DNA from 2 places in the Myxococcus sp. AM009 genome. Region 1 is predicted to be linked to the other one. Evidence: riboswitches for the same ligand, from Rfam matches in the RefSeq annotation. Region 1 holds a riboswitch; the other holds the start of a gene.

Region 1 (7,316 bases):
TGCGTCTTGGATGGAGAGGTGGCGAACGCGGCCCTCCAATACGCGCTCATCCCCAGCAGCCAGCGGCTGTGGCTGTCCACGAGCAATGGGGCGGCCGAGGTGGAGGCCTTCGCCGCCGTGGACCTGGAGACCACGGGCGCGCCGTCGGCCGCCGTCCAGCTCGGTTCGAGCCCGGGCATTCCCCGGGCTTCAGGGCTCGCGTTCGACAGGCGTGGCAACCTCTGGGTGGCGCTGGGGTCGGGGGAGCTGCGGCGCTACCCCGCCAGCGACCTGGGCGCGTCTGGCGTCAAGAGCCCCGATGTCATCATGCGCGGCGGCGTGTTGAGCGCTGGGAGCCCGGGCCCCATCGCCATTGCATTCGATGCCGCTGGCGACCTCTGGACCTCCATCGGGTTCAGCGACACCGTCATCCGGTTTGGCGCGGCCCAGCTTGTCTCCGGCACCGCTCCGGCGCCGCAGGTCGTGCTGAGCGGGCTGGGAGCCCCCTCCACGCTCGCGTTCGACGCCACGGGCAACCTCTGGGTGGGAGACGTGACGGCCGGGGCGTCCCGCGTCCACAAGGTGGCCGCATCGAGCCTCCAGGCGTCGGGCGCCGTGACGCCCGTTGTGAGCATCGACGTGATGGAAGCCTCTCCGGGCAGGAGCTTCGCGGGCCCCGCGGGGCTCGCCTTCGATGGGGAGCGGAACCTGTGGGTGTCCTATGGCGCGAGCGGCGTCGTCGTGCGGCTCACGCCCGCTGACCAGGAGGGCTCCGGCGCGGTGAGCGTCGTCCCGAGCATCCAGATTGACGCGGGCGGCCCCAAGGAAGTCGCCTTCGACGAAGGCGGGGGCCTGTGGATGGCCTACGACTCCGGGAGGATTTCCCGGCTGAGCCCGAGCCAGCTCAGCGTCTCTGGCGCGCCCACGCCTGACGTCGTCATCTCCAGCCCCGACCTGGGGGCCACGCATGGCGTCGCGGTGTATCCGGCCCCCGCGAACCTGCCCTTGTTTCACCGGCTGCCGTGACACGGCGCGGGGAGGGCAGGGGGCTCGGCAACTTCCCGCGCGGAATCGATTTGGGAGCTGACGTCAGTGTAGGGGACGCGACGGCGATGGGGATGCAGGGAGTCCGTATAGAAGTCCAAGACGCCGCGTCGTTGTTGCGGGAAGGCGACGTCTTCGTCATCACCGGGCTGGTGCTGCTTCCCCAAAGCCACTTCCAGGAACGCTTCGCGAGGCCCCGGGCTGAGGAGGGGCATCGGCGGCAGACGGTGCAGTCGCGGTGGGGCTACGCCCGTGTTTCGGGATGACGCACTGTTGTTGTAACTAAGCAACGATTGCCCCTGCCCAGACCAACGCAGCGCGGACGCAATGGAACAGCATGCGCCCCGACTTCCGGCGCCACTGGGCAAATCGATTTGGCGCGTGGCCCACCGACACCACTGGGACACCCTACGAGGGGCATCACGTTCAGGACCTCTGGCACGGAGGCAATCCCACCGACTGGGACAACATCATTCCGTTTCCGCAGGACCTGCACCAGCAACTCCCGTCCGCGTACAAGCAGTGTTACGCGAACAACCCACCGTGGACCAGGACCGGGGTGGACTATCCCAATGGAGAATGCCCTTCCATGAAGGACCTTCTCGCGGAGGTGTCGCGCCTCCACTTCCCGAACCCTCCTGCGACGCCCGAGCAAATTGAAGCGTTCGAGCACAGCGCAGGTTGGCGTCTGGACCCGGACTTGCGCGCCTTCTATCTGCACTGCAACGGTGCGCGCCTCTTTGACCGCATGGACCCTGCCTTCGCCTTCGCTCCGCTGGCGGAGCTTCGTCGTGCCCGGCTCGTCATGCGTAACGACGACAGCGAAGATGCCGGGCCCGCGTCTTGGTATGCCCTCTGCCGTGTGCGGGATAGCAACTTCATCCTGCTTGACGTGAGCGAGCAGCATGACGGCCGCTCCCCCCTTCGTGACGGCTACAACGAGGCGTTTCCAGACCCGGGCTACTGCCCCAAGATTGCCAGGTCGTTTCGGGAGTTCTTGATGGGGGCGCTCAGGTCGGAGGAGCGGTGGTTCTGGCTGTCAACCGAAGATTAGCTGTGGATGGGTCGGAAACCGCATGGCCTGGGCCAGCCGCGCCACGGCCGTCTTGAACTCGCGCCGCTCCACCTCCTGAGCGGCCCTGACAGACGGCTCTCGCCATGCGTGCCCAGTGGCATGCCAGCGACGAGGGTAGCAGGGCTGAGCGTCTTCCGTGCGCTTCGCTCATGACGCGCAACGAACCGTTGAGTGGCCGGGCGGGGGGCTTCCGTCCCCCGTTGCCAGGACGGTAGCGTTGCCCGCATGGCATCGGGCACCGTCTTGCTGCGACTGGGTGTGTTGGGAGGGCTGCTCGCGGGTTCCGGCTCGCAGGCGGCGGAGGCCACGGAGGCTCCCCGCGCCGAGGAGGCTCCCGAGGCCTACGAGTCCTCCTCCGTGCAGTGGCAGCTCCTGGTGGGCGGCCTCACCTCGCTGGACGGCTACGCCTCAACGGGCTACCAGGGATGGTTGCTCGGGGCCGGCTGGGAGTTTCCCCGGCTGCGCATCCGCTTCCAGTACCTGGCGGGCCTCCCGTCGAGCATGGTGGACACCCGCACCGAGGTGAAGCTGGAGCAGTATGTCTTCGGCTTCTGGCTGGACACGCCCGTGCTCCGCTCGGGTGAGTGGCGTTGGAGCGTGGGCGCGGGGGCGGGCTTCCTCCTCTTCGGCCGGACGGCTTTTGCCCGCGTGGGCGGGCTGGACACCGCGGGCCCCCGCTTCCTCCCCGCGTTCCTCACGGGGCCGGATACCTCCCTGCGCTGGCGCTTCTCCCGGTACCTCGCCGTGGAGGGCTCGCTGGCGATGGACGTCGCCTTCGGCCGCCCCCTCATCGGCTTCCAAGGTCCGCAGGGCTTCGAACCGCTCTATGAGGGCTGGGCCATCCGGCCACGGCTGAGCGTCGCGCTGATGGTCTTCCCGTGAAAGGTGGCCGTCCGATGAACAACCGTACTGACCTCGCATCGCACACGCTTCGCGGGCCCTTCCGGCACCTGCTCGTCCTGGCGCTGCTGGCCTGGAGCGGAGGCTGCGCCGTGGAGGACCCGATTGCACGACTGCGCGGCGCGGACAGTGGCACGGGCACCTTCTCCACCGACGACGAGGCCCTGCTCTTGGGTGAGGACAGCCTGGAGCTGGCGCTGCCGGATTGCGTGGAGGCCGAGCCAGCGGGGGACGCGGGCGTGGCCTGCGAGGACGCGGGGACGCCAGACGTTCCGTAGTCGCCTGGTGGCCAGCGTGGGTGGACCTCCCACGCGGTGGGACCCGACAGTGAATCGCACGCCCCGAGGTCCAGGAACTGGCGCGGCCGGAGTCTCGTGTCCATGTTGCGCGCGTCCATCCGGTGAACAGGAAGGTGCGCGTGTTCCAGCCAGCTCCTCGCGATGCGCGGGCCCAAGACGGGAGCTGGCCCGTGTTGCTGTGGGAGCCTGCTTCCACGCGGCCCCGCGCTGGGACGTCCCGGTCAGCGGAGAAGGCATCGACGCCCTGCGCCACGGCGCCCGTGGTGCTGGAGGTGCGCCCGCGGCTGCGCCCGGCGGATGGCGACGTGACGGTGGGCAGCGGCGCCGAGTGCGACATCGTCCTGGCCGAGCCCACGGTGTCCCGCCTGCATGCGCGCCTTCGTCGTGAGCCGCACACCGGGCTGTGGTGCGTGACGGACCTGGAGAGTGAGCGAGGGACGTACCAGGACGGGGTGCTCATCCTCCCGGGCCGCCCGGCGCCGCTGCTGTGCCGTTCCCGGCTCACGCTGGGGAACGTGGAGCTCCTGTTCCTCCGGACGTATGCCTTCGAGCAGTCCGTGCGCGCGTCCTCGCTGACGCCCCCGGTGCGCTTGACCCGCCGGAGGTGACCTCCTAGAAAGGGCGCGCCCTTGGGTGCCCATGCCGGGCTTTCAAGAGGGAAGCCGGTGTGAGTCCGGCGCGGTCCCGCCACTGTGAACGGGCAGCCCTGAGGTCAGGGCCGGGGGCTTCGGTTTGTCGCCACTCCAGCCGCGGCCGAGCGCCGCTCCGGGGGAAGGCGGAAGTCCTCTTCTGGCATGACGCAGCGTGCGCCAGCCGCCAGAGCCCGTCAGCCAGGAGACCTGCCCAGGGGTGCGGCCGAGCCTTTCGCGGGCCCGGGCGGTTGGCCTTCTCTCTTCGTCGGAGGGAGCGGAAGGCGGAGCATGCGGTGGAACTTCCTCGCCGGGCCTGTCGTGTGCCTGGCGCTCAGCCTTCCATGTCCCGCCGGGGCGCAGCCCTCCGAGGCCGAGCCCGCCCCCACGCGCACCACCGTGGTTCGCGGCAGGACACCGCCTCCGCCTGAGTCTCCAGAGCGGAGGGACCCGACGGGCGCCATCACCGTCATCGACGCGCGAGAGCGCGCGGGCGAGGCGCGCGACACGGCGGAGCTGCTCGTGGGCTCGGTGGGGCTCGCGGTGCAGGACTCCGGTGGCTACGGCCAGAGCAAGAGCCTGGTGGTGCGGGGCGCGTCATCCAACGGCGTGCTCGTGTTCCTGGATGGGATTCCGCTCAACGGCGCGGGCGGCCTGTCGGACCTGTCGCTCATCCCCTCCGCGCTGGTGGAGCGCTTCGAGGTGCTGCGAGGTGGCGCGGGCGCGCGCTATGGCTCCGGCGGCCTGGGCGGCGCCATCAACATCATCACTCGCGCGCCAGGGCCGAACCTGCGCACGAGCGGCGAGGTGACCTACGGGAGCTGGAACACGGCGCTGGGCCACGTCGCCGCCACGGGGCCGCTGCTGGGCGGGCAGGCGCTGCTGCTGGTGCACGCGGGCCGCTCGGATGGCGACTTCGCCTACGACGTGGACGACCTGCCCGCCGTGGACGGCAACCCCCAGGTCTCCGAGCGGCGTGCCCGCAACGACGCGCGGGGAGGGGGCGCGCTCCTGCGCTACCGGCGACGGCTGGCGGGAGGCTCGCGGCTGGATGCGCTCGCGGAGCTGTCCCTGGAGGACCGCGCCATTCCGGGCACCGTGCAGAATCCCCAGTCCACCGGAGACCAGGCGCTGGGGCGGCTGGCGCTGGGCCTCCGCTGGTCGGGCGTGCTCGACGGGCTGGGGCAGGGGAGCGCGCGAGGCTTCTTCCGGCGTGATGGCCTGGAGGTGACGGGGCGCATTCCCGGCGCGGGCGGCGCGCAGCGGCACTCGGTGGGCGGCGTGGAGCTGGAGGGCCGCGGGCCGCTGGGAGCGCGCCAGTCGCTGACCGTCACGGTGGCGACCTCGGGTGAGACGGTGACGCAGGAGGAGGGCGCGCAGGCCGCCTCGTGGTGGCGCGCCAGCGTCATGGCCATGGATGAGGTGCGGCTCTTCGGCGGCGCGCTGGACGTGGTGCCTTCGATGCGGTTGGAGCGGGTGGGGCCGTACTGGCTGCTGTCGCCGAAGCTGGGCGCCTCCGTCGAGCTGGGGCGCGGCTTCGGGCTGCGCGCCAACGCCGGTCAGTCCCACCGCGCGCCGTCCTTCCTGGAGCTGTACATCCGGCAGGGCACGCTGCTGCCCAACCCCGGATTGAAACCCGAGCGCGCCCTGTACGCGGACGCGGCGGTGAGGTGGCGCTCCGGCCCGGAAGACGGCGAGGACGCGGCGCCGCGCTGGGGCTTCACGCTGGGCGGCTTCGCGGCGCTGTATGAGAACCTCATCGCCTATGAGCTGTACCCGCCGCTGATGGCGCGCCCGTACAACTTCGACGCCGCGCGCGTGTGGGGCCTGGAGCTGGAGGGCGAGGCGCGGCCCCTTCCCTGGCTGCTGGCCAGCACGGGCTACACGTATCTGCGCACGGAGAACCGCTACGGGGACCCGCGCTTCTTCGGCAAGGACCTGCCGAACCGTCCCAGGCACAAGTGGGTGGGGCGGGTGCGCGCGGGGCCGGACTGGCTCAACGCCCGCGCGGAGGTGCTCTACCAGTCCGCGCAGCGCATCAACCGCACCGGCTCGCTCGACTTGCCCTCGCGCACGTGGGTGAGCGCGGGCGCGTCCAGCACCTTCCTTCACGGGCCGGACCTCACCCTGTCCGTCGAGCTGAAGAACCTCCTCGACGTCCGGACCTTCGACTTCACGGGCTTCCCGCTGCCGGGACGCGCCGTCTACGTGACGCTCGCGGTGGCGCTCGAGCCAGGCGCGTCACCGTCTTCCTCCTCTCCTCGGGAGCTCCATGACTCGCCCGCGTCCCCTGTCCCCTGAGCCGTCCCTTCCGACCTTGCTGCTGGCGGCCGTGGCGGCGCTGCTGCTCACCGGGTGCCCGGAGGAGGGCGCGGTGTGCACCTCCGGCCTGTCCGTCTGCGGCGAAGCTTGCGTGGACCTGGGCGGCGATGCCGCGAACTGCGGCGCCTGTGGCAACGCGTGCGGTGACGGGCAGACGTGTCAGGCCAGCGTCTGTGGCTGCCGCCCGGGGACGGAGTCCTGCGGTGGCGCGTGCGTGGCCACGGCGAGCGATGTCGCCCACTGCGGCGCCTGTGGCAACGCGTGCGCCGCAGGGCTCGTGTGCGAAGCCAGCGTGTGTCGCGAGGGCTGCTCAGAAGGCAGCTTGCGGTGCGGGGGCTCGTGCGTGGACGTGCGCGCGGACGTGCTCAACTGCGGCGCCTGCGGCAACGTGTGCCCGGACGTACAGACGTGTCACGAGGGCCGCTGCGGCTACGACGTGGTGGCGGCCTGCTACACCAACGGGCAGCTCGTGGGCATCCAGGCGGGGACGGACCAGCTCGGGCCTCGGCGTCAGTTCGGTTCGGGGGTGCAGACGCTCGCGTCCTGGGACGGCTACGTGCTGGCCGCGGACGCCACGGCGTCGAAGCTGCTCCAGGCGGCGGGCGGCGCGCTGGGGACGGTGGTGGAGGAGGACTCGCTGGGCGGGGTGTCGGGCTCGCCCAACGACATCCTGGTGGACCCGCCTTATGTCTACGTCGTGGACTCGGTGAACAACACCTTGCAGGTGCTCAAGCAAGAGGGCCCCTCCCAGGGCGCGGGGCTGGGGCTGCGCACCGTGACGCAGGTGAACCTGGGGGCGAACACCAGCCCGCAGGCGGTGGCGAAGTGGGGCACCACGCTGTACATCCCCTTGTTCGGCACGGGCGGCTCCATGTTCCAGTTTGGCAACGCCGTCGCGCGCGTGGACATCTCCAACCCCGAGCAGCCGCGCAAGGTGGACACGATTTCGCTCACCGGGCTGGACCTGAAGCCCTTCGACGGCGGCACGGTGTTGCCGCTGCCCTACTCCGTCGCGGCGACGGAGGCGGGGGTGTACGTGAGCCTCACCAACCTGAATCCCTACAACGG
Region 2 (7,316 bases), on a different contig from region 1:
ACGCGAAGGAGTGGCGGCTCGTCCAGGTGGGGACGGACTTCTACCAGGGGCTCTCAGGCATCGCGCTGGTGCTGGCGCAGCTCGGTGCCCTGACGGAGGAAGCGCGCTTCACGCAGGCGGCCCGGGGCGCCCTGCGTCACCTGACGTGGCGTCTGGAGACCGCGCCAGCGCAGGTCCGCGGAGTGGGCATCCTCAATGGCTGGGGCGGCATCCTCTACGCGCTGACGCACCTGGGGGCGCTGTGGGGGGAGCGCGCGCTGTTCGAGACCGCCGAGTCCTTCGTTGATGTCATTGCCCCTCTCGTGGAACAGGACGAGCACCTGGACCTGGGGGGTGGCTGCGCGGGCGCCCTGTTCGGACTGCTGACGCTCGTGGGGCAGCATCCATCCGAGCGTGCGTCACGGCTCGCGCGCGTCTGTGGGGAGCAGCTGCTCCTGACGGCCACGCCCCAATCCCAGGGCCTGGGCTGGCTTTCACCCGCGACCGGCGGACTGGCGCTGTGCGGACTGGCACATGGCGCAGCGGGCATCGCGCTGGCGCTGCTGCGGCTGGCCTCCGCCACGGGAGAGCCCCGCTTCCACACCGCGGCGATGGAGGCACTGGCGTATGAGCGTGGCAGGTTCTCGCCCGAGGCCGGCGACTGGCCCGACCTGCGCGCCGACGCAGGCCTGCACGGCGGTGATGGACCTGCCTTCATGTGTGGCTGGTGCAACGGCGCACCCGGCATCGGGTTGGCGCGCATCTCCGGACTGCCCATGCTCGATGACCACCGGGTGCGTGAGGAAATCGCAGCGGCGGTCCGGGCCACGCTCACCGGGGGCCTCGGCTACAACCATGGCCTGTGTCATGGCGACCTGGGCAACGTGCTCTTCCTGCTGGAGGCCTCGCGCGCGCTGCACGATGACACGCTGCTGCGGCGCACCTACCAGCTCGCGGGCGGCATCCTCCAGGGCATCGAGTCACACGGCTATCTGCATGGCCTGCCCGACAGCATCGAGACACCGGGACTGATGGTGGGGCTCGCGGGCATCGCCCACGGATTGTTGCGGCTCGCGGCGCCGGAGCGAGTGGCGGACCTGCTCTCCCTGGCGCCTCCCGTCTCGTGACGCAGCTTCGTTCCCGACGAACTCCGGCACCGCGAGGGTTGGCGGTCCGTAGGCAGTCCCCCAACAACCCAAGAGGAGCAGCACCATGAGCCACAGCGACAAGAACCACATCCTCCGCGCCTGGCGTGACGCCGACTACTACGACAGCCTCTCCGACGCGGAGCGCGCCGCGCTTCCGGCCAGCCCCGCGTCCGTCATGGAGCTGGAGGATGCGACGCTGGCGTTCATCACCGGCGGCGATGCCGAGGCCACCTGCCCCGCCACCCCCACGCCCAACGAGCTCACCTGCCTCTATACGGCCTGCGGGATGTCTGCCTGCTGCCGCTGAGCGACGGGACATGAGCTGACGCGGAAGGGCCGTGGCGGCTCGACGTGAATGCGGACGTGTTCGGGCGGGGGAGCGGCGGCGGAAGGCCGCTCCCCTGTCTGTCCCGGACGGAGGTGATGTGACGCGCCGACAGATGAGCGCAGCGCCTATCCGAACAGGCCCAACCCCGGGGGCGACATGAAGCCAGGAAATACCTTCTGGAGCGCCACACCGGGCCGACAGGCGCGCAGGACTTCCGCCAATGGCGCGCGCACGTCCGTCCAGGCGGGCACATCGCGCCCGTCCTGCAAGCGCTCCGCCTCCAGCGACTCAAAGCGCCCGTACACCTTGCCGCCCCTCACGCCGCCTCCCAGCACCAGCATCGCGCTGCCCACGCCGTGGTCCGTGCCACGACTGCCGTTCTCCCGCACCGTGCGGCCGAACTCCGTGAGCACCACCACCGTCACCTGCTCCAGCCGAGCCCCCAGGTCCTGCGCGAAGGCCGCGAGCGCGCCTCCGAGCTCCTGGCAGCGGTTGGCGAACGCCCCCGTCGCGGCGCCCTGAGCCGCATGCGTGTCCCAGCCTCCCAGCTCCGTCGCCGCCACCTCCAGCCCCACCTCGCCGTGGATGAGCCGCGCGATGTCGCGCAGCCGCTGTCCGAGCTGCCCCTTCGGATACTCCACCGCCGCACGCGAAGCGCGCTTCGCCAGCCGCGCCTCGTCCAACAGCGACATCGCCTCGAAAGCGTCCTGGCCCGTCGTCCGCAGCGCCTCGTCCACGGCGCCCGCGTAGAGCGCATTGAAGCCTCGGGTGGCCTCCTCACCTCTGCGCCCGCCCCTCAGCCGGAACTCCTCCAGCCGCCCCATGGCCACCGCCCCCGCGTCTCCGAACAGCGCCCGGGGCAGTGTGGGCTGCAACGCCACGGCGCGCAGCGCGACGCCCTCTTCTTCGTCCAGCGCGCGGTTGAGCCAGCCATCCGGTGTCGACTTGCGCCCCGGCGTTCCGGATTCAACGAAGTCCTGCGCGTCGAAGTGTGAGCGGACCGGCGCCGGCAATCCCACGCCGTGCAGCACCGCCAGCCGGCCATCACGCCACAGCGGCATCAACGCTTCGAGCCTGGGATGCAGGCCAAAGGGCCCTGACAACTTCAGCGCGGCGTCCGGGCCATGCGCCTTCAACGCCAGCGTGGGACGTGCCCGGTGATACGCGGCATCCTCCACCGGAGGCACCAGGGAGAGCCCGTCCGCGCCGCCACGCAGGAAGACAGTCACCAGCGTGCCTCGCGTGGAGGCGAGCTGGCTGGACGCGAGCGCCCGTCCCAGGGAGCCCGGAGCCCACGCAAGCCCCACCGCCGTCGACCCCAGAGCGCGCAGCAGATGACGACGGGTCAGCAGTGGGTTCATCGCGTCTTCGCCTCCGGTGAGCCAGGCACGGGAGCCCCCAGTTGGCAGGGCCCCCCTCATTCAACACCGGGGCGGGACAGAAGTTACGGGCACGGCGCGCAAGAGCGGACCTGCGTCTGGATGTGCCACGTTCGTTCCGCATCGCCGACGCCATCGAGCGCGCGGCGCGAACCTTGATGTCGGATGCGCGCCCGCTTCAAGACGGAACCTGTCCATGTTCGCGAGCCTGCCTTGACAGTCCAAGAAGGCCGACAGTACATACCGCCCCATGTTGGTGCCTGGGCCTCGGCCTGGGCTTAAAAGGGAACCCGGTGTGAATCCGGGGCTGCCCCGCAGCGGTAGGTGAGAACGAACCTCGTCACACGCACTGGCTCCCTCTGGGAGCTGGGAAGCGACGAGCAGTAGGAATCCGGCTCCGGCCGGAGTGCTCACGAGCCCGAAGACCTGCCCGCATCCGCCCGTGGGAGAAATCCACGGACGGTTTCGACCTGGAGCCGCGTGGGACGGCCGGAAGGTCCGAGCAGCGCTGGAGCCTCCAGCCAGTCTTCGCGCGCGCCTCGGCTTTTCCGACCCAACCCCGCTCGTGTGTCCAGTCGCCCGTGGGGGCGAAGGTCGGTCCGTGGGCTCCTCCGGGGCCTGGTGTGCGCCGACCCGCGCATCGTGACAACCCTTCTTCCACGCGGGAGCCCTGTCGGGCGACCTCGGTCGTCCGCGCTGCGTGGAGGACGGACGATGCGGGACGAAGGCAGGCAGGGCGTGCGCTACCCGCAAGGGAATGTGCTGCTGCGCGACCTCGCGCGCGACTTCCCCGTGGTGACCCACGGCCGGGGTGTCCACCTCTTCGACGCCACAGGCAAGCGCTACCTGGACGCCTCGGCGGGCGCGCTCGTGGCCAGCGTGGGCCACGGCAACCGCGAGGTGGTGGACCGCATCCGTGAACAACTGCTGCGCGTCGCCTACGTCAACGGCACCCACTTCACCACCGAGGTGACGGAGCAACTCGCCACCCGCCTGTGCGCGCTGGCGCCCGCGGGACTGGAGCGCGCCGCGTTCCTGGGCTCGGGCTCCGAAGCGGTGGAGGCCGCGGTGAAGTTCGCCCGGCAGCTCTGCGTGGCGCGCGGGCAGCCCCAGCGCACGAAGGTCATTGCGCGCGTGCCCGGCTACCACGGCAACACGCTCTACGCCCTCTCCCTGTCGGGGCGTCCCCACTACAAGCAGTTCTTCGGCCCCATGCTGGCGGAGGTCGTCACCACGCCCGCGCCCTACCCGTACCGCTCCGGCCTGGAAGACTACGAACGCGACGGCGCGGCGCACTACGCGCGGCTGATGGAGGAGGCGCTCCTCCGCGAGGGCCCGGACACCATCGCCGCCTTCATCGCGGAGCCGGTGATTGGCTCCTCGGCCGGAGCCTCCCCTCCGCCGCCGGACTACTTCGAGCGCGTGAGCGCGCTGTGCAGGCAGTACGGCATCCTCACCATCGCCGATGAGGTCATGTGCGGCTGCGGTCGCACCGGGCGCTTCTTCGCCAGTGAGTTGTTCGACTTCACCCCGGACCTGCTGGTGCTCGGCAAGGGCATCAGCGGGGGCTACGCGCCGCTGAGCGCGGTGCTCGTGCGGCAGGCGCACCTGGAGGAGCTGCGGCAGGGCTCCGGCGGCTTCATGCACGCGCAGACCTACCTCCAGGCCCCGGCGATGACGGCGGCCGGGCTGGCGGTACTCGACTACTACGAACGGCACGGCCTGGTGGCGCACGCCGCGCGCGTGGGCGCCCACCTCCAGCGGCGCCTGCGCGAGACGCTGCGGCCCCTGCCCCATGTGGGCTCGGTGCAGGGCGTGGGCCTGATGGCGGGCGTCGAGTTCGTGGAGGACCTCGACAGCCGCCGCCCCTTCCCTCGTTCGCGCAAGGTGGTGGAGGGGCTGATGGCCGAGCTGTTCGAGCGCGGCCTCGTCCTCTGGTCCAACACCGGCCACGCGGACGGAACGAACGGGGACCTGCTGATGCTGGGCCCCCCGCTGGTCATCACCGAGGCCGAGGTCGACGCGCTGGTCGACACGCTCGCGCAGGGCATCAACCACTACTTCCGGAGGGAGCCATGAGTTTCCGCATCACCTATTCGGTGCTGGACGCCGACATGTCCACACTGCACGCGCGCTTCGACGAGGCGCTCAACACCGTGCGGGGGCGCCTGGGCGAAGCGCTGCCGTCGTGGATTGCCGGCGAGGCCTGGCGGAGCGGAGACCTCCTGGAGCGCCGCAACCCGGCGAGGCCGGACGAGCTGCTCGCCACCTTCCACCGCACGCCCGTCAGCGAGTTGGACCGGGTGGTGCGCGTGGCGCGAGTGGCCCAGCGAGGCTGGGGCGCCACGGCCTGGGAGGAGCGAGTGCGCATCCTCCGCCGGGCCGCGGACCTCATCTCCGAGCGCAGCCTGGAGCTGTCGGCGCGGATGACGTTGGAGGTGGGCAAGAGCCGGCTGGAGTCGCTGGGTGACGTGGAGGAGTCCGCGGACCTGCTGCGCTACTACGCCAGCCAACTGGAGCAGGCGGAGGGCTTCGTCCGTCCCATGGCGCGCCTGTCGCCCGACGAGGACACGCGCAGCGTCCTGCGGCCCTACGGGGTCTTCGCCGTCATCTCGCCCTTCAACTTCCCGCTGGCGCTCGCGGCGGGGATGAGCGGAGGCGCGCTCCTGGGTGGCAACACCGTCATCCTCAAGCCCAGCGAAGAGGCCCCCTGGTGCGCGGAGGGCCTGTACCAGGCGCTCGCGGACGCGGGCCTGCCCCCGGGTGTCTTCCAGGTGGTGCACGGCGAAGGGGAGGCGCTGGGCGCGGCGCTGGTGCGGCACCCTGGCGTGGACGGCGTGTCGTTCACCGGCAGCAAGGCCGTGGGGATGAATCTCCACCAGGTGATGTCCACCGGCCGCGTGCGGCCGTGCTTCCTGGAACTGGGTGGGAAGAACCCGGCCATCGTCTGCCGCGACGCGGACCTGGAGGCCGCCATCGACGGCTGCTTCCGCTCCGCCTTCGGCCTGTCGGGCCAGAAGTGCAGCGCGCTGTCCCGCATCTACGTGCACGAGGCGCTGCTGAACGACTTCACCGATGGGCTGGCGAAGAAGGCCCGGGAAGCGGTGGTGGGCGACCCGGCGCTGGCGTCCGTGTTCACCGGTCCCGTCATCAACACGGCGGCGGTGCGGCGCTTCGAGCGCGCGGTGGACGAGGCGCGCCGGGACGGCGCCATCATCGCGGGCGGAGAGCGGCTGCGGCTGGAGGGCGCGCTCGCCAAGGGCCACTTCGTCGCCCCCACCGTGGCGGCGCTGTCGCACGGCCACCGGCTGATGCGGGACGAGCTGTTCCTGCCCTTCGTCGGCGTGACGGGCTTCAGCACGCTGGATGAAGCCCTGCGGATGGCGAACGACTGCGAGTACGGCCTCACCGCCGGCATCTTCAGCCGCGACGCCGCGGACGTGGAGCGCTTCATGGCCGAAGCCGAGGCCGGCGTCCTCTACGCCAACCGCCGCACGGGCGCGACAACGGGTGCGTGGCCCGGTGTGCAGTCGTTCTGTGGATGGAAGGGCAGCGGCGCGTCCGGCAAGGGCGGCTGCGGTCCCTACTACGTCGCCCAGTTCATGCGCGAGCAGGCGCAGACCCGGATGGGCTGAAACCCCCGCGAGGAAATCTCCATGACCCAGCTCTATCCCGAAGTGAAGGTGGCTCCACCGGGGCCGAACGCGCAGGCCATCATCGCGGTGGACCAGCGCTACAGCTCCCCCTCGTACATCAAGGAGTATCCGCTGGTCGTCCAGCGCGGCGAGGGGCCGTGGGTGTACGACGTCGACGGCAACCGCTTCCTCGACTTCATGGCGGGCATCGCCGTGGCGTCCACCGGCCACTCGCACCCCACCGTGGTGAAGGCCATCCACGAGGCCGCCGACCGCTTCCTGCACATCTGCGGCACCGACTTCTACTACGACACCTTCTCCCGGCTCTGCGAGCGGCTCGCCAGCTACCTGCCGGAGATGGGTCCCAAGCGCGTCTTCCTGACGAACTCCGGCACCGAGGCGGTGGAGGGCGCGCTCAAGCTGGCGCGGCACCACACGCGCCGCCAGTACGTGGTGGCCTTCCAGGGCGGCTTCCACGGCCGCACCCTTGGCGCCATCTCCCTCAACTCCTCCAAGGTCACCCAGCGCGCCTTCTTCGGGCCGCTGCTGCCCGGCGTCATCCACCTCCCCTACGCGAACCCGTACCGCTGTCCCAACGGCTGCGCGCCCAACGCGTGCGGCGACGCGTGCAACCCGGCGCTGCTGCTGGAGCGGGAGTGGTTCGTCAACCACGTGGACCCGCGCGAGGTGGCCGCCATCTTCGTGGAGCCCATCCTGGGTGAAGGCGGCTACGTCATCCCGCCGGCGTCGTTCCTCCAGCACCTGCGCCGAATCTGCGATGCCCACGGCATCCTGCTCGTCTTCGACGAGGTGCAGTCTGGCATCGGCCGCACGGGGAAGATGTTCG

What was found. A riboswitch is a leader RNA that binds a small molecule or an ion and turns the genes downstream of it on or off. The one in region 1 is predicted to bind cobalamin.
Region 2: it holds a riboswitch for cobalamin, as region 1 does, so the genes downstream of both, HV824_RS01525 (aspartate aminotransferase family protein) here and HV824_RS15500 (TonB-dependent siderophore receptor) in region 1, are expected to answer to the same signal.

The regions. Positions count from the first base shown of each region.
Region 1 is NZ_JABXEP010000053.1:41,376-48,691, reverse strand. It holds gene HV824_RS15525 (hypothetical protein) at 1-1,005, shown strand, start outside; gene HV824_RS15520 (SMI1/KNR4 family protein) at 1,613-2,077, shown strand; gene HV824_RS15515 (hypothetical protein) at 2,324-2,980, shown strand; gene HV824_RS15510 (hypothetical protein) at 2,995-3,276, shown strand; gene HV824_RS15505 (FHA domain-containing protein) at 3,417-3,905, shown strand; cobalamin riboswitch at 3,912-4,159, shown strand; gene HV824_RS15500 (TonB-dependent siderophore receptor) at 4,218-6,227, shown strand; gene HV824_RS15495 (MXAN_6577-like cysteine-rich protein) at 6,199-7,316, shown strand, end outside.
Region 2 is NZ_JABXEP010000003.1:28,956-36,271, forward strand. It holds gene HV824_RS01510 (type 2 lanthipeptide synthetase LanM family protein) at 1-1,106, shown strand, start outside; gene HV824_RS01515 (mersacidin/lichenicidin family type 2 lantibiotic) at 1,192-1,434, shown strand; gene HV824_RS01520 (DUF1501 domain-containing protein) at 1,581-2,816, opposite strand; cobalamin riboswitch at 3,072-3,283, shown strand; gene HV824_RS01525 (aspartate aminotransferase family protein) at 3,549-4,913, shown strand; gene HV824_RS01530 (aldehyde dehydrogenase family protein) at 4,910-6,469, shown strand; gene HV824_RS01535 (acetyl ornithine aminotransferase family protein) at 6,491-7,316, shown strand, end outside.